DNA from 3 places in the Effusibacillus consociatus genome. Region 1 is predicted to be linked to each of the others. Evidence: riboswitches for the same ligand, from Rfam matches in the RefSeq annotation. Region 1 holds a riboswitch; each other region holds the start of a gene.
What was found. Region 1 has a riboswitch for cobalamin ahead of ACFO8Q_RS23345 (CbtB domain-containing protein). Riboswitches for the same ligand answer to the same signal wherever they lie in the genome.

Region 1 (9,852 bases):
CAGTGAATGGGTGGAAGCTGACTGGTCGAAGGCACAAGAACACATTATCTGGGACATTCGCTTTCCGCGGGTGCTGCTCGGAGCTATTGTCGGTGCAGGATTATCCGTCGTGGGAGTGGCTATTCAGGCCCTCGTAAGAAATTCGCTGGCCGATCCCTATCTTCTTGGCGCATCCTCTGGTGCTTCAGTCGGTGCTACGCTTGTGATCTTGTTTGGCGCGTTTAGTGTCTTTGGTCAATATGCCCTTTCGTTTGGCGCGTTTGTGGGGGCTCTTTTATCCGTTATTTTTGTCTTTTTTCTTTCACAGGTGGGAGGCCGTATCTCAACGGTTCGGCTGCTGCTCGCCGGTATTGCCGTTTCTGCAATCCTGATGGCAGTCACAAGTATGATAATTTTTGCGGCACCGAAAGAGCACGCCATCCGTTCTGTACTGTTTTGGATCAAGGGCAGCTTGGCCGGGGCAAAATGGGACTACCTCACGATTCCGGCTCTGGCGGTCATTGCCGGCACGATTGTTCTTCTTTTCCAATACAGAACGCTCAACGTCATGCTAATGGGCGAGGAGACAGCGAGTACACTAGGGGTCAATACCGATCGTTTCCGCAAATTTCTCTTGGTGCTAACCGCACTGTTAACGGGTGTGATTGTCGCAATAAGCGGGGCGATCGGTTTTGTCGGGCTGATGATGCCTCATATTGTCCGACTCATCGTTGGCTCTGATCATCGTCGTGTCTTGCCGGTGAGTGCACTGCTCGGGGCGATTTTTATTATTTGGGCGGACGTTTTGGCAAGACTTGTGTTCGCACCGGAGGAGATACCGATCGGCATCATCACTTCGTTGTGCGGAGGTCCGTTTTTTATCTGGTTGATGCGCCGCAGCTCCTATTCATTTGGAGGTGGCGGACGATGAATCTTCTGGTGGAGAACATTTCGATTACCATCGAGAAGAAAAATCTTTTGAGAAATATTGGGTTGCAAGTGGAGACGGGAGAATTTATAGGTCTGATCGGGCGGAACGGAAGCGGAAAATCGACATTGTTGAAAAGTGTCTACCGCATCATGAAACCCGACGCTGGAATCATCTCTTTGGACGGCGAAGATATCTTTCGCTTGTCTCCCCGTCAAACAGCGCAGCGTATGGCCGTTGTACGGCAAGAGGCACCGGTTGAGTTTGATTTTACGGTCCGTGAAATTGTGAAGATGGGACGTTCTCCGCATAAGCGATTGCTCCAATCTGATTCGACAGATGATCAAGACATTGTCAATGATTCGCTGTCTCGTGTCGGTATGCGAGACCTTGCCGACCAAAGTTATATGACGCTGTCCGGCGGGGAAAAGCAGCGGGTACTCATTGCCAGGGCCCTTGCTCAACAGGCCAAATTTCTGGTGCTTGATGAACCTACCAACCATCTTGATATTCGTTATCAACTGCAAATCATGGATCTGCTAAAAGATCTGAAAATTACTGTGCTTGCCGCACTGCATGATTTAAATATTGCCGGAGTGTATTGCGATCGTCTCTATGTGATTGAATCCGGAGAAATTGTCACTTCCGGCACCCCGGAAGAAGTGCTGCGACCGGAGTTGTTGCGGAATGTGTTTGGCGTAGAAACAGAGGTCATCATTCATCCGATTACAGGGAAACCCCATATTACCTTCTTTTCGGAGATGAGCATACGCAAAGAATAGGGAGGACGATCGAATTGGCGCATAGTAAATGCAGTTTCTGCGGCTTTCTCTATAATGAATGGGCCGCGCAGAACCCGTTCGACCGGAATTGGAATCAACGGATACTTTGGAAGAATTAGTGATAGCAGGACAATTAGGAACAGCTGAACCTTTTCGCGCTGACGTTTGGCGTGATGGGGGATATCCATTCGGGAGTCCGGTGTTCGAAAGCGATCCCGCAGCTGCATCGCGTTGGACCGTGTTTGCCAAAAAAATGACATGTGAAATGTAAGTGAACAACAAAAGGAGATACCCATGAACATTATCAAACGGAATGGTCAAACAGAAGAACTTATATTTGCCAAGTTTAAAAAAGTGATTGATTTTGCGTGTGAGGAGCACGCGGGGTGTGATCCACTGGAGTTGGAGACGGCACTCTTACCGCACTTTAAAAACAACATCACCACAAAAGAAATTCAAAGAACATTGATCCAGGTGGCAGTTGAGAAAACAAGTGTGGAGCAGCCGAATTGGCAGTTCGTTGCCGCGAAGCTGCTCGTTTATGACCTCTACAAGGACGCGGCCATTCATAGGAAGTACGATCATTTTGGCTATGGGGATTTCTATACCTTGCTCGTAGACCTCACAGAGAAAGGACTTTACGGCAGTTATATCCTGGATAACTATTCAAAGGACGAAGTGGACGAGCTGGGAGCGTATATCAAGCCGGACCGGGACTATCTGTTTAATTACATTGGATTGAAGAACCTTGCGGATCGGTACCTTATCAAGGGAGTGAATGGGGAAGTTTTGGAACTTCCACAGGAGCTGTTTATGGGAGTCGCCATGCATTTGGCTATGAAGGAACGTGAGAAAGTAAAATGGGCGAAGCAATTCTACGATGTGTTGAGCAGTCTGGAAATGACAGTAGCTACGCCTACATTAGCGAACGCGAGAAAGCCGCATCATCAGTTGTCGAGCTGTTTTATTGATACGGTTCCGGACAATCTCCGGGGAATCTATCATGTTGACCAAATAAAAGAAGATGTTGCAAAATACGGAGTGCGAAACGCATGGATGTTTGCGATTGCGCCTACCTCAACCACCTCCTTGATAGCGGGTTCTACAGCGGGTATTGACCCGATTTATAACAAGTTTTTCATTGAGGAGAAGAAAAATGCTGTCATTCCGCAAACAGCACCTGATTTAAACCCGGAAACGTTTTGGTACTACAAGGAGGCTCACTACATTGACCAACGCTGGAGTATTCGAGCGGCAGGAAAACGGCAGCGTCATATTGATCAGTCGCAATCTTTTAACTTGTATATTACACCCGGAATCTCTGTGAAGGAGTTCCTCGAACTTTATGTGGCGGCTTGGGAAAACGGTCTCAAAACTGTTTATTATTGTCGAAATAAGAGTTTGGAAGTGGAAGATTGTATAAGCTGTTCGGCGTAGCATGATTGGAGGATGTAAGGGTGGAGCTAACCAAGAAAAAGTTATTCAACGAATCTGGTGACCGAGACTGGGGCAAGCGCCGTATGATTGGCGGGAATACGACCAATCTGATCGAGTTAAATAACGTAAAATATGAATGGGCTACCAAAATGTATCGCACAATGATGAACAATTTTTGGATTCCGGAGGAAATTCCTTTAGCGCAAGATGCCAAAGATTATAAGAAATTGACTGCTGAAGAGCGGCAAAGCTACGATAAGATCATCAGTTTCCTAATCTTCTTGGATTCTTTGCAAACGGCTAATCTTCCTAACATTAATGATTACATCACTGCACCTGAAGTCAATCTTTGTTTGACTGTCCAAACGTTTCAGGAAGCGGTTCACAGCCAAAGCTATTCCTATCTATTAGACAGTGTGTGTTCCGCCGAAGTGCGGGACAGTATTTACAATCAATGGCGGGAAGACAAGCACCTGCTCAGGCGTAACCGATTTATTACGGATCTGTATGAGAGCTTTATAGAAAATCCGTCAGAAGAGAATCTCTTGCGTACCATCATGGCGAATTATATTTTGGAGGGCATCTACTTTTACAGTGGTTTCAGTTTTTTCTATGCGTTAGGCAGACAGGGAAAAATGCTGGGTACTGTATCTGTCATTAAGTACATTCAACGCGATGAGTTGACTCATTTAGCTTTATTTCAGGGAATTTTTCGTGAAATTCGGAAAGAAAATCCGGAATTGTTCACACCCAAACTTATTAAAGATCTCCGGCAAATGATGAAAACAGCTGTCGAGCATGAGATCGGATGGGGACAATACATCACAAACAATGAGATTCCCGGATTGAATGATGAAATTATTGAAAAGTATATTAAGTATTTATCGAATGAAAGATTGAAGAAACTCAATTTGGAAATTCTGTATCCGGAGGTTACAGATCACCCGATGAAATGGGTAGAAAGCTTCAGCAATATGAACGGAATCAAAACCGACTTCTTTGAGCAAAAGGTGACCAACTATAGCAAATCTTCGAATTTAAATTGGGATGATCTCTGATCGCAAACAAATTGGGTATGGACAAACTTTGCCAAATCCATGTATGCTTAACACGAATATAAAAATCTTGTCTTTCATAATTATTTCAATAGCGTACTCGTCTAGGTGCCCCAAGATTAATGGGGGTAACAGGGAATCGGGTGAAAATCCCGAGCGGTCCCGCCACTGTAACCGGCGAGCTCTCTTTCATGATGTCACTCGAGGAATCGGGGAAGGCGAAAGAGCGCGATGATCCGGAAGCCAGGAGACCTACCTGGAGCGAGCACACCCAAGTCTGCCTTCGAGGAAAAGGTACGGTGTATGAGTAGGAATCCTGCGATCAATGGTGTTCGTGTGCAGGTTACCATGCTTATTTAGACCCCAGCCTTTTCGGCTGGGGTTTTTTACTGGGCTGAAGTAGTCAGGCATGCGGGGGAGCCGGATTGATATTCAGGGAAGGAGGTGAACAGATGACTACAATCGCTCAAAAGCTTTTTGCGATTCAGGTGAGTCCGACACTCGCCAAAATTTTATATGTTTTACAGTGGGTGCTTCTAATCGGGTGGATCCCTTTTACATTATACGGACTGTTCTTTACTCCCATTGCTCCGCTGCACGATGCGGTCCATCCGACCCGTCACAGCATGACGATGGTTCCCTGTCACTAGTCCTATCCTGTTACTTATCCCCCGCATGCCTGAACATTTGAGCAATAGATTTGCCGGAAACATACTTTGGTAGGAAAAAGGAGATGGAAATTGTGAAGTTCAATCTGTTCCGCTTTGTACTTTTCTTAATTCTTCCCGTTGTCATTATCAGTTCTATCGTCTTTAGCGTAGGGATTCTGGAGAGTTATGAGGAAAAAGGGGAATATCTGGTTCCTCAGAATCCTATCGCACACGAAAGTGCCACGTTCTCTTATCAGTTACTCGATCCGGCCACGAATCAGCCGCTCCAAAACGCTTCGGTACATATGGAAATTGTCAAAACGGAAGCGCTGAATCCTTGGCTGTATGTCGGATATCTCCGCGAGGACAATCAAGGTACCGGTTTGGTCTATGAGATGGACTACTTGCTGCACGACGGAAAAATTCAACTGGAATCGAACTTCTGGGATGCAGGTTCCTATACAGTCTCAATCCACGCGACAGCACCCGGACTAAAATCGCCGGTTGATGTTCAGATTCCGGTTGAGGTAAAAGTGCCGTTGGGGAAAATCGTGAATACAATCGGCTTGTTTGCGGCTATTTTGATTGCTGCGATGATCAGCGGCTATATTGCAGGAACTCTTGAGAATCCGTTTAAGAAAGCCTCCAATTCAGGTGGAGCGATTAAAACTGTCGTTTCCGTTCTTGTTGTTGGGCTGCTGGTTGCAGGAAGCGTCCCATCTGCATTGGCACATGGGAATGGGGCTCCATCCGGACCGGGTGGCACGATGCAGATCGAAAAGGAGGGTGTAAAAGCCGAATTAAAGATGAATCCTGCAGAACCAGTACAAAAAGGCGAGCCTGTTCATTTTACAATGACCTTCCGGGACGCAAAAACGGGTGAACCGGTGAAGGGAATTGACGCAAACGTATCCCTGAACCATATTGATGACAATTTGACGATGTTCTCCACACGCACCCAGATTCAAAATGGGCAGTTGGAATTTGATTATGCTTTTCCGGATACTGCCGAGTTTGCAGTTGTTGTGCATGCGGCACCAAATTCGCCGCAATCAACGCTTTCCGCACCGTTTGACGGCGAGTTTTCTTTTGAAGTGCCTCCGGTCGATCCAAGCTTGGGAGCCCAAATCCGGGCAGGTATTTTAATGTTGGCGGTCGTGGCTGCGGGACTCGTGATCGGAGTGGTTGGAGGGAAGCGAAGAAAGGCAGCTTTTGCGTGACTACCGCCATCTATTGATGTTTGGAGAATGCGATTTGGAATTTTGAACAGCAAAAGGAGTGACTCAAATGACGTTTGTTCCGTTGACAACTCAACCGCAAGAAATCGAGGAAAAGAGTTTTGAGATTATTGCAGAGGAACTGGGGGAGCACCCTTTCACCGCAGAACAGTTCCCTGTGGTGCAGCGGGTGATCCATGCTTCGGCTGATTTTGAACTTGGACGGTCGCTTCTTTTCACCCCTGATGCGATTCAGGCCGGCATTCAAGCGATCCGCTCCGGTTGTCCGGTGGTCGCGGATGTCCAGATGGTAGAGGTAGGGGTTTCCAAACCCCGATTGGAAAAGTTCGGGGGTAAGGTTCACTGCTTCATTTCAGATCCGGATGTCATGGAGGAAGCAAAAAAACTCAATACAACCAGAGCAATTGTTGCGACCCGTAAGGCGGCCCGTCTTTATGACGGGGCAATCTGGGCAATCGGAAACGCTCCGACCGCATTGCTTGAATTAATTCGGTTGGTGGAAACGGGGGAAGCCAAACCCGGTCTCATTATCGGCGTTCCGGTGGGCTTTGTTTCCGCAGCCGAATCGAAAGAACTGCTCAGCAAGTCAAAAGGGGTTCCGTTTATTACAAATATCGGACGCAAAGGCGGATCGCCGGTTGCTGTATCGATCGTCAATGCTCTTTCACTGTTGGCTGCTCGGGAGTAGTGTTCCATGGCAAAAGAGGCTGACAAGGAGAAACCTCTTCGCCACGGATATACGACTGGCGCCTGTGCAACAGCGGCCGCGAAAGCGGCCGCTCATGCCTTGTTGACAGGAGAGGCTTGGGCGCATGTAACGATCCGTATTCCGGCGGGGTTGGATGTGACCTTTGAAGTGCACAATCTTGAATTTACCCGGGATATGGCAACCTGTTCCGTGATTAAGGACGGGGGGGACGACCCGGATGCCACTCACGGGGCCCATATTTTTGCAACGGTAACGTATTCGAAGCAGCCAGGAATTGATCTGGACGGTGGAGTCGGTGTCGGACGGATTACCAAGCCGGGGGTGGGGCTTCCGGTGGGAGCCCCCGCGATCAATCCGGTTCCGCAGAAGATGATCCGGGAGGCGGTCTCGCAAGCAGCGGGCGAATTCTTGGAGGAACGTGGGCTTCGAGTGGTAATTTCCGTCCCTGACGGGGAAGAGATTGCCAAAAAGACGTTGAACGCCCGTCTTGGAATTATCGGAGGAATCTCGATCCTGGGAACGACCGGGATTGTAAAACCTTTTTCTTCGGCGGCGTACATTGCAAGTGTTATTCAGGCAATAGATGTAGCGGTAGCTAACGGGTGCGACCATCTGGTGCTCACCACGGGCGGTCGAAGTGAACGTGTTGCGCAAGAGGATTTGCCGGAGCTTTCGGAAGAGGCTTTCATCCAAATGGGGGATTTTGCCGGAATCGCTTTAAAGCAATGTGCAAAGAAGGGTGTTAAAAAAGTCACAATGTCCGGAATGATGGGGAAATTCTCCAAGCTGGCGGCCGGTCATATGAACCTGCATTCGAAAGGCTCGCAGGTGGATTTTGAATTTCTGGCCTCGGTGGCATCCAAAGTCGGGGTTCCACCGGAACTGCTTGCAGAAATCAGGCAGGCCAATACCGCAAAGCAGGTGGGCGACATGCTCGAGGCAGCCGGATATCAGAAATTTTTCGCGCTGTTGTGTTCGATGATTAGTGAGGAATGCAGGAAACACGGCGGGGGAGTGTTTGAAGTGGATACAGTTTTGGCTGAATTTGACGGACGCATTATCGGGAGGGGGTCTACAGATGCATCCAGTCCGAATTATCGGGATTGGCGATGACGGGGCTGCAAGCCTGACATCCTCGCAGCTCAAGTGGGTAGCGGAAGCGGATCTGCTTGTTGGCGGGGAGCGGCACCTCGGTTTCTTTCCGGATGTGAATGCGGATAAGCTTGCTGTCCAGGAGGGGCTCTCCAAAGCGGTGCAGGCGATTGAGGCTGCTCAGGCGGAAGGGAAACAGGTAGTCGTACTCGCATCGGGGGATCCGAACTTTTACGGCATCGCCGGCTATATTGGCAAAAAACTTGGCAAGGATCGAATTGAAATCCACCCTGGTCTGTCTTCGATCCAGTTGGCGTTTGCGAGGCTGAAGGAAAGCTGGCATGACGCGTTTCTTGCTTCTGTGCACGGCAAGACCCGGGAACAAGTGGCGGGCTGGGTGAGAAAACATCCGAAGGTGGCCCTGCTCACAGATGACGACAACACACCAGCCGCTATTGCAAAAGATTTGCTGGCTGCAGGAATTGCCGGAGTCACAGCGTTTGTCGGTGAGAATCTCGGGGGCGAAGGGGAACGTGCCGGACTCTATACTCTGGAGGAGTTGGCGGAAGGAGAGTTTTCTCCGCTGAATGTATTGATTTTGCTGCGGGATGGGGAAGCTGCTTTCACAGCTACGAAGGACGAGACTGCCTCGACGGCGGACACCGCTCTGGCGGCGGATACGGTCTCCTCCTCTTTCCCCATGGGAATACCTGACCACCACTTTCACCAACGCAAACCGAAGCGCGGACTGATTACCAAGTCCGAAGTACGGGCTGTCAGCCTTGCCAAGCTGCAGATCAAACCGCATGACATTATATGGGACATCGGGGCGGCAACGGGATCCGTAGGGATTGAAGCTTCCATGTTGGCTCCGTACGGTCATGCGTACTTGATTGAGAAAAACGCCGAGGACATGGACATACTCCGCGCCAATGTGGAGAAGTTTGGACGGCCGAATGTTACTTTTCAATGCGGGAAGGCTCCGGAAGGACTTGAAGCGTGGCCTGAACCTGATGCGATTTTTATCGGGGGTACGTCCGGGCAGATGCAGCCTTTGCTTGAATTATGTGTCCGGAAGTTGAAACCGGGCGGGAGAATCGTGCTGAATGCGGCGACAATCGAGAATTTATATGGGGCGGTTGAAGGATTCAAGCGTCTTGATATGCATGTGGACATCACGATGCTGCAGGTGGCGAGAAGCAAACCGATTTTGAATCTGACGCGGTTTGAGTCGTTTGATCCCGTGTATATTGTGAAAGCCGTTCGAATGGAAGACCGAGAGGAGACAGACGAAGAATGAACATCGGAAAATTGTATGCAATGGGCGTTGGCCCTGGAGATAAAGAACTGGTCACATTGAAAGCATATCGAATCCTGTCAAAAACGGATGTAATTGCTTATCCGCGCAAATTGAACGGGGACAGCTACGCGTTGTCGATCGTGGAAGAGTATTTGCAGGAAGGGGTCGAGCGTGTGGGACTGCATTTTCCCATGACCCGAGACAAGGAACTGCTCAAGGCCAAATGGGAAGCGATTGTGCAGGAGGTTTGGGAAAAGCTGTCGAGCGGCAAAAATGTGGCATTCGTTACAGAAGGTGACCCCTACCTGTACAGTACGGCCATTCATTTGACGGGGTTGATGAAAGAGCGTCATCCTGAAGTGGAAATTGAGATTATACCGGGTATCTCTTCGATTAACGGAGCTGCATCCAAGCTCGACATTCCTCTTGCAGACGGGGATCAACAACTGGGGATTATCCCGGCAACCTACGATATGGACGCAATGCGTAAAGCACTTGAGGAGCACGATACGGTAGTATTCCTGAAAGTGGCGAAGGTCCTGACCGAGGTGATCGGAATTCTGAAAGAAATGGATCTCGTCGACAAAGCTACAGTTGTGACCAAAGTGGGTTCGCCCGAAGAAGTGATCTATGAGGATGTGGCTTCTCTGGAAGGGCAGGAGCTTGAATATCTGACCCTGAT
Region 2 (9,852 bases), on a different contig from region 1:
GGGATTCTCCATACGCAACACCGAAGCTGATCGCCTGGCTGGAGGATGTAAGGAGTCGCGGGTTTCAAGTCTGTATCGTCTCCAACAACACACAAAGCCGGGTGGAGAAGTTCGCCCGTCCGTTACATTTACCCGCAATTTATAAAGCACGGAAACCGATTCGACGGGCTTTCCGCCAAGCCATGCAAATTATGGGGACTAAGCCTCATGAAACGGTGGTGGTAGGGGATCAGATTTTTACTGATGTGCTGGGAGCCAATCGTATGGGTCTCTATTCGATTCTTGTACTGCCGATTGCGACCAAAGAGTGGGCGGGAACCAAGATTCTGCGCGCGATGGAACGTTTCGTGCTGAGAGGATTGCGGAAACGCGGCATTATTCCATGGGAGGACTAACCGAATGGACACAGCGGTAAAAGTATGTACAGGATGCGGAGCACCGCTGCAAGCGGAACATCCGGAACGGCCCGGGTATATCGTTGCTGCTGCAATGGAGAAGGAACACCCGGTTTGCAGAAGATGTTTCCGCATTAAGCATTATAATGAGGTGGCTCCCGTCGCCATCCACGACGATGAATTTATTAAGATCGTCAGTGAAATCGGGAGAAAAAAAGCGCTGGTGGTTAAAGTTATCGACCTGTTCGATTTCTCCGGTTCCTGGGTTGAGAACCTCCGGCGTTACATAGGTACCAATCCGGTATTGCTGGTTGCCAATAAAGTGGACTTGCTTCCCAGACAGACCAATCTCGATAAGGTGGAGCAATGGCTCCGCAAGGAAGTTGAGAAAAAGGGGATTGTACTGGAAGGGGTTGCGCTTGTCTCCGCGAGCAAAGGGCACTATGTGGAGCAGGTGAAAACTTTTATCGAGCGGTTTGCGAATGATCGGGATGTTTATGTGGTAGGTACGGCGAATGTCGGAAAATCGACCTTAATCAACCGGTTGATCAGGATGTTTGGCGAAAAGGGAGATGTCGAACTCACGACATCTCGTTACCCTGGCACAACGTTATCCACAGTGCAGTTGGCCCTTCCGAATTACAGCCATATGATTGTGGACACTCCGGGGATCATGACATTCCATCGATTGACCGATCTTGTATGTCCGAAATGCCTGAAGCTGATCACCCCGGACAAAACAATTGACCCAAAGGTGTACCAGTTAAACGATAAACAAACCTTGTTTGCCGGCGGACTGGCGCGATTTGACTTTGTCCAGGGTGAACGGCAATCATTCGTTTGCTACTTCGCAAATCAGTTAGACATTCATCGCACCAAACTGGAGAATGCGGATTCACTTTATGCAAAACATGTGGGCGGATTATTGGTTCCCCCGTGTGAAGACTGCGGAGATCACCTTAGGGACTTGGTGACGCATAAATTAAAGTTTAAGCAGGGCCCCAATTCGGACATCGTGATTTCCGGACTTGGCTGGATTTCGGTCAGAGGCGATGCTTGCGAAGTGCATTTGCAGGTCCCGAGAGGAGTGGATGTAACTGTCAGACGGGCGATAATTTAATACCGGAGATGCACTGTAAATCAATTGTAAAATCACATTGATAGACGTCATACCCTTCTGGCAACTCGCATACGGTAAATTACAATAGCATTTGCGAGGAGCTGAGGTGTTGGGTATGGCACAACAGACACAGGAACTCAAGCGTCTGGTAGAACGTCGTTTGGAAACCGGTTTGGATTCGCAACCGCTGCGAATGGATGAGTTCATTGACCGTTTGAGAAGAGAGATCTCCTTGGTAAGACGGGAGGACCCGACACTTGATGAGTTTCATCTCCATGATGTAAAGCTTTCATTTCAGAATCAAGGAATCATCCTGCAAATCGATTTTCGCAGATAGCAAAAAATGTGAACAATCACCCCGGTAATGGAGGACAACGCGGTTCTCTGTGAAGGGGTGTTTTTCTATTCCCGTAATTTTGGTATAGTAGGGGAAGTATTTGTTCATGGAGGAAGAGTTATGGATGCCAATCAACACCTGACCCTCACCGGTTTGTTCGGTCACCCCGTTCGCCATTCCCGCTCACCGCAGATGCAGAATGCGGCTTTTCGTGAAAAAGGGCTTTCCTTTGTTTATACTGTGTTTGATGTTTTGCCCGAGCGCCTTGAGGCGGCTGTCGAGAGCATCCGGGTCTTGGGGATGCGCGGTGTGAACGTTACAATTCCCCATAAAGTGGATGTCATGAATTATTTGGACCGGATCACGCCGGAAGCGGAGATGATCGGAGCGGTAAATACAATTGTGAATGAAAACGGAGAACTGGTCGGACACAATACAGATGGAAGCGGGTACGTTCGTTCACTGATTGAAGAGACCGCTTTGTCGCTTCCCGAATCGAAGGTGCTCATTCTCGGAGCCGGTGGAGCATCGCGCGCCGTTGCCGTGTCCATGGCTTTAAAAGGCGTGAAGGAAATATTTATTGCCAACCGGACACGGGAAAAAGGGGACGAGCTGGCTGCACGAATTGCCTCTTATTGCCCAGCCCATTCGGTATCCTACGAGGATCTCCCATCCTTAACAAACCAAGTGCAGCTTGTGATAAATACAACGTCCGTCGGGATGTCCCCGAATATAGAGGAGACCCCGATTGATCCCTCTCTCCTGCACGAGGGATTGGTTGTTTCCGACTTGATTTATAATCCACGGGAGACACTTCTTCTTAAAGAGGCTCGGCAGCGTGGAGCACAAACCCATGGGGGCCTGGGTATGTTTATTTATCAAGGGGCAGAAGCGTTCACTTTGTGGACAGGCGTGGAAGCTCCGATTGAAGTAATGAGAAAACAACTGGAACACCCCACAAAGTGACGTGACAAAGAGGCAAATAACGGGAACCGCGGCAAGGCCGCGCAAGGTCTCGCTAAATGCTAAAGCATAAGTCTCGCCATGTTGCGGGGACCCCGAAAAGAAGATGAAAGAAGGGTAATCAAATTGCTTACAGGAAAACAAAAAAGGTATCTGCGCTCAATGGCCCACCATCTGGATCCGATTCTGCAGGTCGGCAAGGGCGGCGTGTCGGAAAACATGTTAGACCAGGTGTCTCTTGCATTGGAAGCGAGAGAACTGATCAAAGTATCCATCCTGAATAATTGCGAATTCGACAAGGATGAAGTGGCGGAGCAACTGGCGGAAGGAACGAACGCGGAGCTCGTCCAGTTGATCGGCAAAACAGTGGTTTTGTACAGAGAATCCTCGGAAAACAAGCAGATTGAACTGCCGAAATAGATGATGGTTGCAGGTGGTGATGGAATGAAAATCGGTCTGTTTGGCGGAACGTTTGACCCCGTTCACATTGGTCACTTGGTAGCCGCACGATTAGCTAAAGAGGCGCTAAAACTTGACCGTGTGATTTTCATTCCGGCCGGTGTTCCGCCCCACAAGAACGGGTTCGGCCTCACCCCGGCCGCAAAACGTCTGCAAATGGCAGTTCTTGCGGTTGGGTACGAGCCCGATTTTCAGGTGTCTGACTGGGAACTGCAGCAGGAGGGACCTTCTTATACTGTAGACACACTGGAACATTTTGCGTCTCAATTCCCGGATGATGAGTTATACTTTATTATGGGTGCGGATATGCTTTGCGATCTTCCCAATTGGCAATCGCCCACCCGGATTTTGGAATTGGCGAGCTTGATTGGAATGACCCGGCCCGGGTTCGCAATGGATGAATGCAGAAGCACCTTGCGAAGGGTATTTCCCCGTTCCGAAGAACGGATCCATTACGTGGAAATGCCGGGACTCGAGATCTCTTCGACCTGGTTGCGTGAACGATTGCGAGAGCGAAAATCGGTCGACTATCTGATTCCGGAACGAGTGATTCGCTTTATTGAGGAGAATGGGTTGTATGACCGAAGAGCAAATTCGTGAAAAAGTAAAAGCTGAATTGTCACCAAAACGGTTTCGACACGTGGAAGGGGTAGTGCACACGGCAGACCGGCTGGCCCGTATTCACGGGGCAAATCCGGACCACGCCAGGCTTGCGGCATGGATTCATGATTTTTGCAGGGAATGGCCGAAGGAAAAGCTGGTGCAGATGGCGAAGAATAGTAACATACACGAAATGTTTTTTGAGGTGACCGAACTGTTGCACGGTCACATAGCAGCAGCCATTGCACCGCAGGAATTTGGAATCACGGACGAGGATGTGTTGAATGCGTCCAGATACCATACTTCCGGGCGCAGAAATATGTCCCTTCTTGAAAAAGTGGTCTATCTTGCCGATGCGCTTGAACCCGGACGCGAGTATCCGGCGGTTGAGGAATTACGCAAGGTGGCAGAAGAGGATCTCAACATGGCGTTAGCTCTTTCATTTGACAACACGATTGAGTATCTCATCAAACGCCGGCACCCGATCTTCCCTTTAACCGTCCAAGCTCGTAATGAAATCTGGCGAGTCGTGAAGGATGGACGGGTCGTTTGAACCTCTTTTGACATAGAATAAGTAGTAGGACCATTCTACATTTTCCTAGGAGGCATGTGCATGGGTGAAAAAATGGTGGAATTTGCAAAGATTGCAGCCGAGGCGGTTGCAGACAAGAAGGCGAAAGATATTGTAATGCTCGACATACGAGGATTATCGGTGATCGCGGATTATTTCGTCTTATGCAGCGGGAATTCCACTACTCAGGTGCAAGCCATCGCGAAAGCGGTGAAGGAAAAAATGGAGCAAAAAGGACTTCCGGTACGCGGCATGGAAGGCTATGATGAAGCAAAATGGGTTTTAATCGATTGTGGTGACGTGGTTGTACACATCTTCCGTGCAGAAGAACGCGAATTTTACAACCTTGACCGCATTTGGAGCGACGCCAGGGAGTTAAGTATTGTGTAATAAATTGTGTGCCCGGACCTTTTCGAGGACCGGGCACTTCTTAATCTTTGCAGCGATGCTTCAGACAGGAGCTTTTCTTAGTCGATAGGAAATTATAAATTTTGTCCTATCGACATAAGTGCAACTAAGCATTCACAAGTCGAAGGACTTGGTGAATGCCAAGTTTTCTTTATTGGGGGATGCAGTCGGAATGGAACGTACGATCTATGGGGAGTTTGCGGATTTTTATGATGAGTTGATGCAGGACGCGCCTTACGACGAATGGATGCGGTTGTTTCACGAAACATTGGAGCGAGAACTGGGGAATCAAACGGATGTCCGCAGTCGTTTTAAGGTTGCGGATCTGGGGTGCGGGACCGGAACGATATCGATTCGCCTCTTGGAAGAAGGGTACCAGGTCTTTGCAGTTGACTTATCGGAAGAAATGTTAACCCGGGCACAGGCCAAATTGCCCCATCCGACTCCCTTTCTCCGCTTTCTGCAGCAGGACTTGCGACGACTCCTGCTCCCGGAGAAAGTGGATTGCGCGCTTTCATTTTGCGATTCATTGAATTATCTGTTGGAAGAGACGGATTTGCTTCAGGCGTTTCGATCCGTTCGCAGTCAATTGCAGCCGGGGGGATTTTTTCTGTTTGATATGCATACACCTTTTAAACTGCGTGAGGAACTTGGGCAGCAAACGTTTTATGACGTAAGGGATGATGTAGCCTACATATGGCAGAGCCAATTCGATCCTGTGCGGTGTCAGGTGGAGTACGATGTAACTTTCTTTGCGCAGGTGGAAGATGAGTTGTATCGGCGCTTCCAAGAGACTCATTGGCAGCGGGCGTATCCGAAGGAAGTGATTATGAGGTTGCTTCGAGAGGCAGGATTTGCTCATGTGGAGATCGGGGCGGATTTTTGCTGGGAGGAACCGTCCGAGACGGCTTTGAGGTATTTCATTCTGGCAAAGTAGGGAAGTCACTTCTATTCCTCTTTGATTTCGCCTAACTTCACGAGTCGGGACAGAATCGCGCCTTCGGTTCTCATGTGCCGCTCAGCAATTTCTTTTATGGGAAGCCCACTGCGAAACTGGTTGATTACGTCTTCATCTTCGCTGCTGCTCCACGCCTTACCGGCATTTTGGGGCAGTCTTGCTTTCCTTCTGCTTCGTTCATTGAGGGCCTCCAATCCTTTACAGGCCAACGTTAACGCTCTGACAGTCTCGGCATGCTGATAGGGGCTCTCCATAGGAAACACTTCTCCCGTGACAGGGTCGACACCATCGGATAGCTGTTCGATGATTTGAATTGCTTTTGCAATTTCCATATAACCACCTCTTCGAAAATTATGTATAAATTATTGGTGTATATTCATATTTCCATCAATTACATTATCATGAAAGTTGATTTGAATCAATAGGATTTTTTGCGAAAGTCAACAGCGCAGCAATCCGGTCCCGATACGTATCCAGTTCTTTTACGAGTACCTTTGTTCCGACATCATGAAGCAATTTGCCGCGAACCAGAGTGATCATTTCAGCTGCCATGTCTGCATCCTCAATCCTGGAAACGGAGCTTGCATGATTCAGATTGAGGGTGTCGAGAACATCGTACCGGTGCTGTAGGCGATTCTGATAAATTCCGTATTTGGTCCGTTCCGAACTGACCGTATTCATTGCTTGGTCAATCTTCCCGATCGCATTCGGATCGGTTGCAATCAGGTTCCGGATCCCTAGAGCTTCCGCTGTAACATAGGATAGCTCCAAAGGAAGCGCATCGCCTGTAGTTGACCCGGTTTGAATCGTTACTTTTCCGGTTGATCCGGGAGTTCCCGGGACAGGAGGAGTGCCGGGTGTGCCTGGAATCGTAACTGTCTCCGTATATTGATAAGCAATGGTAAGTTCGATGCGATAAGCCTTCTTTTTTTCCGGATTGACCAGCCGCACTTGCCAATCGCCGGTTATGGGACTGATAAATGTCATGGTTTCAGGGTTGCTCTTCTCCCCATTAAAAGTAACGGAGGAAGCGCTGGCACTGCTGACGGTGCCCGCTTTTCCGTTGCTAAAATATCCTCCGTCATTCAGACCGAACTTTTCTCCAATAGGGGAAATGACATGCAAATCGGGACCGTTATCCGGTCCTTTCCCCCACATGGGTGTGAAAGCAGCGGTAATGGTGAAGTTTCCGTCCGCAGCCCTGACCGGTATGTTGTAATTGGGTACAACGAATTGATCCGAATTTGGATTCAGATCGAACGATGTCTGGAAAGTTGGCGATTGTCTGACAATGATTTCCGTTCTGGGGGGAGTTCCCGGTGTTCCAGGGGACGCGGGAGTCCCTTCAATCCAAGAAGAAAGCAAAGAGATCCCGTTAAAGGTGGTTCCTTTACCGATGGAATCGATCGATTCGATCAGTTGATCGATTTCTTGCTGCGCATGGAGCCGATCATTCTCCGAAAGAGTACCGTTTTGGACAAGAACCAGCAGTTCCCTGATTCGCAGCAGTTGCTCCTGAATGCTCTGGAGTCCGGCTTCGGCCGTTTGAGCTAGGGAAACTGCATCCAAAATATTTCTCTGAGCCTGTTGGTTTCCTCGGATTTGCGTGTGAAAACGCACGGAAATAGCCAGCCCGGAAGGATCATCGGCGGCAGTCTGAATTCTCTTCCCCGATGAAAGCCTGGATACTGCATGAGTGTGTTCATTCCATGCAAAGCGTAAGTTTTGATACGCATGCTGAATTGAATTGAGATAAATCATTGTTTAAATCCCCCTATTTCCCCAATAAATAGATTATCATTTAAACCTAATTAAATCGATCGGATATTTTGTCTAATAATGTCGATTGTGTTTTCTGTTGGCAGAATTCGCCTCATCAGGTAAACTGAATCATAAGTGAACCAAATTAGGGAACCGGGTGGAATTCCCGGGCGGTCGCGCCACTGTATAGCCAGACCCCTATTTTGCATTACGGTCATTGCCCTCGCGATTTGGGGTAGTGGAGATGAGTGACATCCCCCTATTCGCGAAGCAGGCAGATGAAGCGAAAGGGGATTTTTAATTGACTTTGACTGTAATGGTGCAAGGGACTGCGAGTGATGTCGGGAAAAGCCTGCTCTGCACTGCGTTGTGCCGAATTTTTGCAAGAAAAGGGTTTCGGGTGGCGCCCTTCAAGTCACAGAACATGGCACTGAACTCCTATGTCACACAAGACGGAAAAGAGATTGGCCGGGCCCAGGGAGTGCAAGCGGAGGCGGCCGGAGTTCCGGCTACAGTTGACATGAATCCGATTCTCTTGAAGCCCAAGGGTGACATGACCGCGCAGGTGGTCGTGAGAGGCGTGCCGATTGGGGATATGTCAGCCATCAAATACCGTACGGAGTACATTCCGACCGCATTGCGTATGATTGAGGAATCTCTTGATCGGCTTCGCAATCAATATGACGTCATCGTGATAGAAGGGGCGGGAAGTCCGGCAGAGATCAACTTGAAAGAACGTGACATTGCCAATATGAAAGTGGCGGAAGTGGCGAATGCTCCCGTAGTACTGGTTGCGGACATCGATCGTGGCGGTGTGTTTGCCTCCATTGTCGGAACACTGGAACTGCTCGATGCACAGGAACGCGCGCGGGTGAAGGGGATTGTTATTAACAAGTTTCGGGGAGATATCAGACTTCTTGAATCAGGCCTGACCTGGATTGAGCAGCGGACCGGAATTCCTGTTTTAGGGGTGGTGCCCTACCAACGGGACCTTTATATTGAAAGCGAAGACTCGGTCGTGCTTGATCAATTGTCCTCGGCTGCTGCTGTGAATGAGGTGGACGTGGCGGTTATCCGTTTCCCGCATATCTCGAACTTCACGGATGTCGATCCCCTCCGTTATGAACCGGACGTGTCCATCCGTTTCGTATCTGCACCTGATCAGTTGGGGAAGCCGGATTTAATAATTTTGCCCGGTACCAAGAACACGATCGAAGACTTATTGTGGTTGCAAAAAAAGGGACTGGCAGCCCGCATCGAATCTCTGGCGGATACAGCACGAATTCTCGGAATCTGCGGCGGTTATCAAATGCTCGGCAGCAAACTGTATGATCCGGATCTGGTCGAGTCCAACATTCCGGAAGTAGAGGGTCTCGGATTGTTGGATGTAAGAACCAGGTATCTTTCGGCGAAAACAACCGTTCAGGTGAAGGGGCGGGTGTTGGAGCTGCCTGACGAGGCTTCCGAACTGTCCGGAATACCCATTGAAGGGTACGAGATTCACATGGGGCAGTCGGAACGGGGAAACATGCAGCCTTTTGCCCAACTGCTGGCAGCGGGTGGTGAAAAAGAGGATGGTGCAGTCAACGGGCACGGCACTGTAATCGGGACTTATCTGCACGGGATTTTGCACAATGATCTGTATAGGCGAACGTTCCTCGACACAATCCGGATGAAAAAAGGCCTTGCTCCAATCGGTGCGACAACCTCAAACCATCGACGACGCCAAGAAGCGTTTGATCAGTGGGCGGATACGGTGGAAAGAGCCATCAACGTTGAACTGCTTTTCTCGATCATGCAAGAATATAAATGTGAGTGGAATTATAATTAGTCGATGCCAAGGGGGAATCTGCGGATGAAAATATATACCCGCACAGGAGATAAAGGTATGACGGGCGTCATCGGCGGTCGTGTAAGAAAGGATTCCGTTCGCGTAGAGGCATACGGAACGGTTGATGAATTGAATTCGTTGGTAGGTCAGGCAATTGTCTTGATGGATCCGGCGAAACATAAAGAAATGATTGCGGATTTGACGGAAATCCAGCACGAGTTGTTTGATGCAGGCGGCGATCTCGCTTTGGTGAAAGCTCCGGACGGGATGCAGCTCAGCTATAAAATCACTGCGGACATGGTGACCCGTCTGGAACAATGGATTGACCGCTACGATGCGGAATGTCCGCCAATCAAGCGCTTTATCCTGCCGGGAGGAAGTCCGGTGTCGGCCGCTCTTCACATCTGTCGTACAGTGTCCCGCCGGGCTGAACGGAGAGTAGTGACTCT
Region 3 (9,852 bases), on a different contig from region 1:
CAGGATTTCATCAAGAATCCCTCGATCAATACAGCGCCCCGTTGGATTGTTGGGATTGGCGAGTACCAGCAGGTCCACTTTTGGGAGAACTTGAAAAAGGGGTTCCGACTCGACCCGAAAACCTGTCTGTGCGGACAAGGGAACTCGCAGGATCTCGGCGCCCTCCACTTTCGCCGCTTGTTCGTACTCTCGAAATGCCGGCGTGACCGTTGCGATTTTTTTCGGCTGGATCAGCCGCATGGCCAAAAAAATCAATTCGGCAGCCCCGTTTCCAAGCAGAAACCGGCTTGCCGGCAGCGACCATTTTTTCGCCAATGCATCAAGCACGTCTTCTCCAAGTGGGTCGGGATAATCGATGATTCGGGGAAGCGCTTCCTGGATCGCGCGAAGTACCGAATCAGGTGGACCCAACGGATTCAGATTGGCGCTGAAATCCGCCATCTTATCCCGGCTCCATCCCCATTCCGTTTGGTAGCGGGTAATGTTGCCCCCATGCTGCATCACCATTGAAGCCCTCTCTTTCTGGCAGGTTCGATGCGAAACTATCAGAGCAGCACACCTACTGCCGTTAAAAGGAATACTGTCTCCAGCACTTCACAGATCGCCCCGTAGGTATCACCCGTTAGCCCGCCCAGCGACCGGGCAATGATGCGGGCCATCCACCAGAACGCCAGCCAGCAAATACAAATAATCACAAATCCTTTCACTTGCCAGAACAGCAAAGGCAGAATCAGCACGCTCGTGGCCAATGCCAATTGTGAAGAAGAGACTCGTCCGGCCAAGTGCACCCCCATTCCCTCCTGCCGAGCGGGTGGATATCCTGCAATCGCCCCAACCATAGCCGTTCGCCCAATTGCGGGCATCATGAGAAGCAGCAGGGGATTGTGTTTACCGACCGCCGAGAAGAGAGCCCATTTCAGGGCAAACAAACAGACAAAAGCGATTACGCCCATCGCCCCCACGCGGCTGTCCTTCATAATGGCCAGTTTTCGTTCCCGATCCCGACCGCTTAAGAGCCCGTCGGCCGTATCCATCAGCCCATCCAGGTGCAGCCCTCCGGTCACTACAATTCCCGCTATGACCAGGAGTACACTTGCTGCGTGTGGCGGCAGCCATGTGAAGAACACATAGGAGAAGGCGGCCAGAATCGCCCCGATCAACAATCCTATATAAGGGTACCAACGGACACTTCGAATGAACGCATTTTCGTCAAAATCGGCTTGTCCCGATTGAGGCAGAGGAATTCGCGTGAGAAATTCAATCGCCATCCTCCATTCACGTACAATGGAACGCAAGGGTGTCACCCCCTTTTTGCACTAATCAATGCCCCTGGCAGCTGCTGAGAGAATTCCTCCAAGCAGCAGCATCAATCCGGAGCTGATGTACAGAATTCGAATGGTTTGTTGGATATGCCGGGAAGCGAGTTCTTGCGAGGGTTCCCCCATATAGGCGCGGAATGATTCCCGTCCGTGATAGATGTTGCGTCCCCCGAGCCTGATCCCTAAAGCTCCCGCCACGCCCGCCTCCGGAATCCCGCTGTTGGGACTCGGATGTTTGGCTGCATCCCGGCGGATTGTATGCCATGCGCCTCTTGCCGAAAGGCGTAATACCCAAGCGGCTGCCACCACCAGCAATCCGGTAATCCGTGCGGGTAACCAATTGAGCACATCGTCAAAGCGGGCAGACGCCCAGCCAAAGTGCAGATACCTTTCGTTTTTGTATCCCACCATCGAATCAAGCGTGTTAGTGGCGCGATAAGCCATGGCAAGCGGTGCCCCGCCGATCATCGCATAAAAAAGGGGGGCGATCACAGCATCCACAATATTTTCCGCGACACTTTCCACTGCGGCACGGACCACTTCCGGTTCGGGCAGAGAAGTGGTATCACGGCTGACGATCCAGCCGGCCAGTTTTCGAGCCTCTTCCAGGTTCCCTTGTTCCAGCGCCTTCCGGATTCCGTTTCCCGCCTCAGCCAATCCGCGAACTGCAATGGTGGTAGAGATCAGCCAGATATTCAGCAACACGGCAAGCCACGGGCTGACCAAGCTTGCCAGCCACAGCAGGCCGACCACGATTCCCCCGCTGCCGCCCACCACAGCGATCAACAGGAGAATGCCCGCCCATTTTTCGCGTTTCGGGCGGGTTCCAAGTTTCGGACGGTTCCCATGGTCCGAACCCGTTCCGTGATTCGATCGCTTCTCCTGGTCCGCACAATTCCCATCTGTAGGGACCCGGAATACTATGCGCAGGAAGGATTCGAGCCGGGAGATCCCCTTGCCGATCACGATAACCGGGTGCGGCAGCCACCTCGGATCCCCAATCAGAAGATCAATCAGGAATGCCAGATATACCTGAATCATAATGCTGCCTGAATCTCCTTCAGATTGACAGGGATCCCTGCGATCAACGCATACACTGCATCCGATTCCCCGGCAAATAACTGGTTCATCAAACCGAGATAATCCCGATACTGCCGCAACAGTTTGGATTCCGGAACGATCCCTGCCCCGACCTCGCTTGTCACCACAACTACCGGGTGAGGATAGTTCCTGCAAGCCTCGATCAGGTCACGAGTCAGCTCGAGAACTTCTTTCTCTGACAGGGGGGCCGCCTGTCCTTGTGATTCCTTATCCCACATCCAGTTGTTTAGAAGGAGAGACAAGCAATCAAGCAGCAGAACCCCGGCGGTTTCATCCAATTCACGAATGCGGTTCGCCACGTCAGCAGTCTCTTCGATACAGCCCCATTCAGCAGGCCGACGTTCGATATGGGCCGCGATCCGTTGCTCGAGTTCGGAATCGATCTTCGGGCAGGTGGCGAGATAAGTGACGGGGAGACCCGTCGCTTGCTGTACCTTGGTGCAGTATTGTTCCGCAAACCGGCTCTTTCCGCTGCGGGAACCGCCGATGACAAGAATCAACTTTCGCTTGTTCAACCTATCACCTTTCCCCTATCGTAAATATCGAGCGCCTCGTTCAATGCCTTTGTAACCGCCTGCGCGATCAATGTACCGACAACGGTGCCCGGTCCCCCATATTCCATACTCTGACCACGTCCGGTTGTGGCAATCACCACAGCATCTGTCGTGGTACCCGTTGCCATTTGTCCGCTTCCGGGACACCGGATTCCCCGTTCATAGAAAATTGCCGTTTTCACTTCCGTCACTGTCGCTATCGCATTCACCATGGCAGCATCCGTCATTGTCCCGTCAATCAACACAACCATGTTAATCGTTCCGAGGGGATAAGGGAACGGATTTAAAGCGGAAGTCTGCTCTTGTCCCAGGTAGGATGGCCAAGTCCCTGCCCGCCATGCGTTGCCGCTCCCCGCCGTAACCACCGCAACTACAAGCAGGGGAGAGTCGGGCTCGGAACCAACTGACTCAAATGCGACGACGCCATTTTTCACATCCACAGCAGTCATCAGCCCGATTGATTGGTCCGGCAGCCCCAGTTCCCGGATTTCACGTTTTAAATCTTCTGCCGGATCGCTGCATCGATATCCTTTATGTACGGTCAGATTCAAAATCGAACGGATGTCGTCCTGACGCCCTCCCCGATAAACTGCCGAACTAAGGGTTCGAAGGGGAACCTCGCTTTTAATGACCAATCGTTTGTCATACCTTTCAAGCGTCACGTCGGGGAGCAGTAGTTGTGAATCAAGAAGCTGCATCGGCGACTCCCGCTTCCGCAAAGGTAGCCATTTCCCGAAGCACTCGTGCAGCCGCTTGCACCACAGGCAATGCCAATGCAGCCCCGGAGCCTTCACCCAAGCGCATCGAGAAATCAAACAACGGCTGCAGTTCCAATGCTTCCAAGACAATACGATGGCCCGGTTCAACCGATTGGTGGGATCCGAACAAATAAGAACGGACCAACGGTTCGATTTTGGCGGCTGCCAGTGCTGCCGCGCTTGTGATAAAGCCGTCAACAACCACCGGAATCCGGTGGGCCGCACAAGACAGGATCAGACCTGCCAGACCGCAAATTTCAAGACCACCCACTTTTGCCAATACATCGATCGGGTCTGTTGGATTCGGGGAATTCACCCGGATCGCCTTCTGAATGGTCTCAATCTTGTGCTGAACCCCTTGACTGGAGAGGCCCGTGCCTACCCCGACCACTTCCTGGACGGGTCTTCCTGTCAAAACCGCCGTGATAGCCGCGCTGGCTGTTGTATTGCCGATCCCCATCTCTCCGAGCGCAACCATTTTGTAACCGGCCTGATGGAGTTGGCTTCCCATTTCCCATCCGACCTGCAGGGCTTTCTCCGCCTCTTCTCTGGTCATCGCCGGTCCTTTTGCCATATTGTCTGTGCCGTAACGAACTTTCTTCACCCACAGGCGATTCGAAGTTTCCGAGGGCACTGGAATATCCGATTTCACACCCACATCCACCACATGGACATCGGCGTTCGCATTTCGGGCCAACGCGTTAATCGCTGCTCCTCCAGCGAGAAAGTTCAACACCATCTGAACCGTCACTTCGGAGGGGAATGCGGATACTCCCTCTTCTGTCACCCCATGATCCCCCGCCATCAAAACCACGGCACACGGGGTGACGGTTGGGATCGTTTCCCCTTGAATCCCCGCCAGCCGGATTCCGATTTCTTCCAACAGTCCGAGACTTCCCTGCGGTTTTGTGAGCTGGTCATGCCGTTCACTTGCGAGTTTGATCGCTTCTTGATTGAGTTCTTCAATTCCAATCGGTAACTTCCACATAGTTAGTACCTCCAGCTTCGAATATGATTCCCTATATCGCGTCCACCCGGATTGGGTTCTCGGATCCCCATCAATACGGCGGACACCCGGACTGACGCTCTTCGGGTCCCCATTAAAGTACTCGGATTATGCTACAAAGGCTTGCATCACTTTAATGGGTATAATAGTTACTCCCCCCAGTCCGAAGACCAGGGGGAGGTATGCACATACGCGTACCAGCCCCTTTTTCCTCGAAAAGCGGCCTTCTCACACTCACAGGCAGGTTTCCTGGCTCGAGTTCATGATCTTCGTTCGTCTTCCCGCGATGTTCTCACGGTGACCAGTGAACGAGACTCCCTCTTACAGTGGCGGGACCGCACCGGATTCGCACCGGATTTCCGCTATTATCCGTTTCTATGAAACGGCACCTGTGAGTATAATAGGATTATTGAAAATATGTATAGTTCCATCATGCACTATAGGGGGCTGGAATGACAAGGATAATTTTGGTTCGACACGGAATTACGGATCACAACCTGGAATATCGGCTTTCCGGCTGGACAGATGCACCTCTTAATGAAGTGGGAGTTCAACAAGCGGAATGCGTGGCCGATCGGTTAGAACAACTGGTTCGAGAGGACAATCAAGTAGATGGTATCTACGCAAGCCCATTGCAGCGGGCCGCCCAAACCGCCGAGATCATTGCAAACCGCCTCGGGCTGTCTGTCACATGTCGGGATGAGCTGAAAGAAATGAATTTTGGAGTCTATGATGGAGTCCCCATCACCGAGTTATATGAGACGCACAAAGAAATGGTCGATCGTGCATTAAATCCCGGCGATGATGAGTTCGGGTGGGAAGGAGGGGAAACCCGGGCTGAACTCTATCATCGAATTGAGCAGGCAATCCGAAGGATTGCAGACAATCATCCGGAACAGACTGTGGTGATCGTCACACATGCGGGCGCTATAGCGTATTTCATCACGGGCCTGCTTGATAAGCCATTATCACACTGGAACGAATATCATGTCGCGAACTGCAGCCTGACAACGGTATTGTGGAAGGACGGAAGGTTTGAACTGGAAACCCACAATGAAACCTCCCATGTTCCGAAAGAAAAATTCGCCCAGTTGATTGAAGAGGCGAAAAACCGGTTGGGCATGAAGGCGGTGTGAGAAAAAATCCGCCCTATGGGAGTCTGGGACCCCTTTAAGAACTGTCAGTACGGGTCCTTTTTTTAATGTGGACGGGCATTAACGGATTTTCAAGTCTTTATATGCATACTTTGGAGCCGTGACGTCTGCAAAATCGCAGAATAGGCCCCCGAAAATCTCTTATTCTGAAAATCGACGCTGGAATTAGGGAAATAAGACCGTCAAAAACCTCTATTTCACCTCTATGTATGTTCCAATCCTGTAGTATAAACTTCCCCTATCCAAATCCCGGCCGGTACGAGCGAATACGTACTGAACCGTTTATGGAGTGGGGCCACTTTTCCAAAATGAAAAAACCACTCGAAAGCTCGAGTGGTTGCCCGTTTACCTCACCTGCACATACTCACCAAAAATATATCCAACCGTGCCGTTTTGCAGTTCAACTTTATACCAACCGCCGGTTTCGCCCAGGATTGCAACCTGGTCCCCCTGTCCGGCAGACGTAAGAATCGGATTGTTGGTTCCGGGGCCCTGACGGACGTTCACGCCGCTGGTTACTGTCCCTGTTCGTAGGGAAGCTGTTCCGGAACCTGATCCTGCTCCGGAATTCGCTCCGGAACTCACCCCTTGTCCGCCATTTCCTCTTGAACCCGCCCCTGCTCCGGCACCCGCCGCCAAAGCCGATTTCGAATTGGCGGGCTTCCCGTCTTCTCCCAGCGTCTCCCGCACGAACTTCTGCACACCTTTCACATCCGGCTGGAGGATGGACTCCCCAATCGCGTTGTACGTTTCCGTCAAGAGTTCGTTTGGCGGAACCTGGACAGCGTTCATTGACGATTGATCCAAAGCCAGAAGGTCAGTTGACAGACGCATCAAATCGGTGGCCGTCATGTTGGTCTGCACATAAGACTCGGCTTCTTTTAACATACTGGGGAAGCGCACAAGCGTGAGCGGCGTCTTCATTTCCGCAAGAACCGCTTTCACCAGCTTCCTCTGCCGGTCCGTTCTTGCAAAATCCGCAGTTATATCTCCACGATACCGGACGTATTGCAATGCCTCGCGGCCGCTTAAGTGCTGGAGCCCTTTTTTCAAGTTGATGTCATAGACACCATCGTCCACATGCTTCATCGGAATCTCGACGTTGATGTCAACTCCGCCGATTGCATCGACAATTCCCTCGAACCCATGGAAGTCGGTGACCACATAATAATGAACCGGAATTTGCAGAAAGTCTTCGACCGTTTTGACGGCAAGACTCGGACCGCCAATCGAGAAAGCTTGATTGATCTTGTTCTTCCCGTGCCCGGGAACCGTTACATACGTATCCCGCATAATGGACATCAAGGCAGCCGTGTTGGTTTTCGGATCAATGGAGACCAACATCATGGAATCCGATCTTGGCGAGCTATCTTTATCCCGATTGTCGACGCCGAGCATCAGGACATTGACTCGTTCTTGTCCGTCCCATTCGCTTGCGGCAACTGAATTTCCGATTTTGGAAAATTGGTTCTGATTGGCTTTATCAAGAAATTTCATCACTGCAATCAGATTGTATGAAAATAAGCCGAGTACAAATGCGGCCAACAAAAGCAGAATTCTGCGAAATCCCCTGCCTCGCCGCTTGCGCGTCCGGACCCGGCTTTCGATTTGCTCCGATTGGTTTTCGGTTTCATTCACGGGTTGAAAGTTCAATTTGACCGCTCCTTTATCGCCTTACCCCAGAAAACTCCGTTCCGATCTTGGGTTCATTGTACCATGACTGTCCCTGCCCGGAAAATATTGCAAAAGTCCTGAATTCAAAAAGATGGCGGTTTGCTGTACGAATCGTCTTGAAACGGCTACAATAATACCTGTTAGGAGGATGTGAATTGAATACGATCTGGAACAGTATACGCAAACCATCTTTATACAAAGAAATGACACAACGACCTTTGTGGCGTTTGGTTCTCACACTGTTGCTCTTTTTTATGCTGGTAACCGCCATCCAGACATTTTCCATGGCTAAAGTGATGAACCCTTTTTTAACCTTTATGGAAAAAGAATTTCCCGCCAAAATGCCTTCCTTCACATATGACGGAAACGAACTGCGTGTGGATGCAGCCACACCGCTGACACTGACGAGCCGGGATGGATATCATGTAATTGTCGATGTCTCCGCTCCTTATCCCAAGGATTCGATTAACCAAATCACATCAGGAGTGGTCATAGGCAAGACGGAATTGTATATAATCGAACGTGGGGTTCAGCCGATTCCGTATAAACAAGTGGCCATTTTTCCGCTTGCCAATGGCACGGTAATTACAAAAGACCTTGTGATACAGATTACACCCTGGTTGAAGCCCGTTTTCATTGTATTCCTGGTCTTGTTTTCGTTTGTTCTGATTGCCTGGACGTTTATTCAGATTACGATCTTTTCTTTCATCGCATCCGTCCTCGCTTCGAGCCGGAAAATCCGTCTCAACTACAGGCAGGCATGGTTAATCTCGGCATTTGCCTTTGTTCCGGCTGCCCTGATTGATCTTCTTAACTTTTATTTAAGGTCACCCTATGTGGGACTCGCCTTCTGGGTGGCGGTCTTCACTTATATCTACCATGGTGTTGGCAGTTTCAGCGAAAGGAGTGGTTTGGATTGACGACAATGAATGTGCAAAACAGTCGGTTGCTCGAACAGGAAATCAGAGAGCTCATCATCCCCGCTCAAAAGGTTGCCCATGTGCAGGTAGGGAATTCTTTGGAACACGCCCTCCTCGTTTTAACCAAATCCGGGTACTCCGTCATTCCGGTTCTCGACCTGCAGGACCGGATTCACGGTTTGATCAGCACCAACATGATTTTTAATTCCATGCTCGGGTTACAAGGCCTCGAATACGAAAAATTGGACGGTCGCAAAGTGGAAGACATCATGAACACCAAGGTTCCCCGCCTCAAGGAAAGCGACAATTTCCTGCGCGCATTGGAGCTGTCCATCAACAACCCGTTTCTCTGTATTGAAAATCAAGACAACAAGTTTGTCGGGATTCTGACCCGAAGATCGATTCTCGCCTTGGTGTATCGTCAGTTCCGAAACGAGAAAAACGTTCAGTAACACGAAAAAAGGTCCGGCTTACAATAGCCGGACCTTTTTTCATTTCCTTGATTCTGTTGGAAAGCGCATCAATCCCGGCTGCTGCACCGTTACATAGAGGGGACTCTGGCGGGAGGATTTTAGTAGCTACCGGAATCAAAATCTCCTTTTTGAATGTCAAATTTTTCGTCTACAGTCGCTGCCAAATGATGACCTTTCATTTCAGCTTCATCAGGTCTCATGCTTTTAGACAATTGGTCATTGTATTTGAGGAGATCTTGACGTTGTTGTTCAAACACCTCTTGGGTATCCTCTATCATTGTAATCCCTCCTTTTCGACTTTTATTATTAGCATAGGAATCAATTACCATTGCCAGGTAATCGGCAAGCTGGTCAAAGGTTCCGGCAAATCCTTGCTGCATGGACTCGAGCATCGACTCGAAGGTTTTGATTTCCTCCTCCGTCGCGTTGATAGGGCCTCCCCGCATCGTTAAGGTCGTCTTGCCTTCATGCTCGGTAAACGTCAGCATGTTCAGGACTTCCAGCGGCCAAGTGCTGCTGATGCTGCTGAAAGGTGCCCGGACCGTGTTCCCCTCCGCATCGGAGAAGGAGCTGACGTAGACGAGTTTCTCCGGTTCAGCGATTTCCCGGTAAACAAATTTGCCCCACATTTCGTGTCCTTCAGGGGAGCGCATGCTGTACTGGAAGATTCCTCCCGGGCGGAGATCCAATTTGGCGACATTCATCGTGAAACCTTTCGGCCCCCACCAGTGCTGCAGGTGCTCTGATTGAGTAAACGCCTTGAACACAAGTTCCCGTGGTGCATCGAAAGTGCGCGTGATAACCAACTCGATTTGTTTGGACATTTCAATTCCTATGTCATTTTGTTAATACCTGCAGGACTACTTCTTGTCGTCGCGGTTCACTTCCTTTCT

Region 2: it holds a riboswitch for cobalamin, as region 1 does, so the genes downstream of both, ACFO8Q_RS02570 (cobyric acid synthase) here and ACFO8Q_RS23345 (CbtB domain-containing protein) in region 1, are expected to answer to the same signal.
Region 3: it holds a riboswitch for cobalamin, as region 1 does, so the genes downstream of both, cobT (nicotinate-nucleotide--dimethylbenzimidazole phosphoribosyltransferase) here and ACFO8Q_RS23345 (CbtB domain-containing protein) in region 1, are expected to answer to the same signal.

The regions. Positions count from the first base shown of each region.
Region 1 covers NZ_JBHSHC010000157.1:59,619-69,470, reverse strand. The annotation lists gene ACFO8Q_RS23365 (FecCD family ABC transporter permease) at 1-910, shown strand, start outside; gene ACFO8Q_RS23360 (ABC transporter ATP-binding protein) at 907-1,689, shown strand; gene ACFO8Q_RS23355 (ribonucleotide reductase N-terminal alpha domain-containing protein) at 1,984-3,126, shown strand; gene ACFO8Q_RS23350 (ribonucleotide-diphosphate reductase subunit beta) at 3,147-4,184, shown strand; cobalamin riboswitch at 4,271-4,455, shown strand; gene ACFO8Q_RS23345 (CbtB domain-containing protein) at 4,634-4,831, shown strand; gene ACFO8Q_RS23340 (hypothetical protein) at 4,924-6,051, shown strand; gene ACFO8Q_RS23335 (precorrin-8X methylmutase) at 6,119-6,757, shown strand; gene ACFO8Q_RS23330 (cobalt-precorrin-5B (C(1))-methyltransferase) at 6,764-7,891, shown strand; gene cbiE (precorrin-6y C5,15-methyltransferase (decarboxylating) subunit CbiE) at 7,857-9,170, shown strand; gene cobI (precorrin-2 C(20)-methyltransferase) at 9,167-9,852, shown strand, end outside.
Region 2 covers NZ_JBHSHC010000014.1:147,065-156,916, forward strand. The annotation lists gene ACFO8Q_RS02515 (YqeG family HAD IIIA-type phosphatase) at 1-395, shown strand, start outside; gene yqeH (ribosome biogenesis GTPase YqeH) at 400-1,515, shown strand; gene ACFO8Q_RS02525 (hypothetical protein) at 1,631-1,852, shown strand; gene aroE (shikimate dehydrogenase) at 1,973-2,818, shown strand; gene yhbY (ribosome assembly RNA-binding protein YhbY) at 2,942-3,235, shown strand; gene nadD (nicotinate-nucleotide adenylyltransferase) at 3,260-3,874, shown strand; gene yqeK (bis(5'-nucleosyl)-tetraphosphatase (symmetrical) YqeK) at 3,852-4,427, shown strand; gene rsfS (ribosome silencing factor) at 4,488-4,835, shown strand; gene ACFO8Q_RS02555 (class I SAM-dependent DNA methyltransferase) at 5,026-5,790, shown strand; gene ACFO8Q_RS02560 (hypothetical protein) at 5,802-6,143, opposite strand; gene ACFO8Q_RS02565 (flagellin N-terminal helical domain-containing protein) at 6,211-7,572, opposite strand; adenosylcobalamin-variant (AdoCbl-variant) riboswitch at 7,706-7,781, shown strand; gene ACFO8Q_RS02570 (cobyric acid synthase) at 7,874-9,403, shown strand; gene ACFO8Q_RS02575 (cob(I)yrinic acid a,c-diamide adenosyltransferase) at 9,428-9,852, shown strand, end outside.
Region 3 covers NZ_JBHSHC010000022.1:43,652-53,503, reverse strand. The annotation lists gene cobD (threonine-phosphate decarboxylase CobD) at 1-507, opposite strand, end outside; gene cobS (adenosylcobinamide-GDP ribazoletransferase) at 546-1,295, opposite strand; gene cbiB (adenosylcobinamide-phosphate synthase CbiB) at 1,317-2,360, opposite strand; gene cobU (bifunctional adenosylcobinamide kinase/adenosylcobinamide-phosphate guanylyltransferase) at 2,357-2,935, opposite strand; gene ACFO8Q_RS03720 (adenosylcobinamide amidohydrolase) at 2,932-3,672, opposite strand; gene cobT (nicotinate-nucleotide--dimethylbenzimidazole phosphoribosyltransferase) at 3,659-4,720, opposite strand; cobalamin riboswitch at 4,961-5,146, opposite strand; gene ACFO8Q_RS03710 (histidine phosphatase family protein) at 5,191-5,874, shown strand; gene ACFO8Q_RS03705 (LCP family protein) at 6,238-7,545, opposite strand; gene ACFO8Q_RS03700 (DUF1189 family protein) at 7,722-8,486, shown strand; gene cbpB (cyclic-di-AMP-binding protein CbpB) at 8,492-8,938, shown strand; gene ACFO8Q_RS03690 (SRPBCC domain-containing protein) at 9,058-9,783, opposite strand; gene ACFO8Q_RS03685 (ArsR/SmtB family transcription factor) at 9,820-9,852, opposite strand, start outside.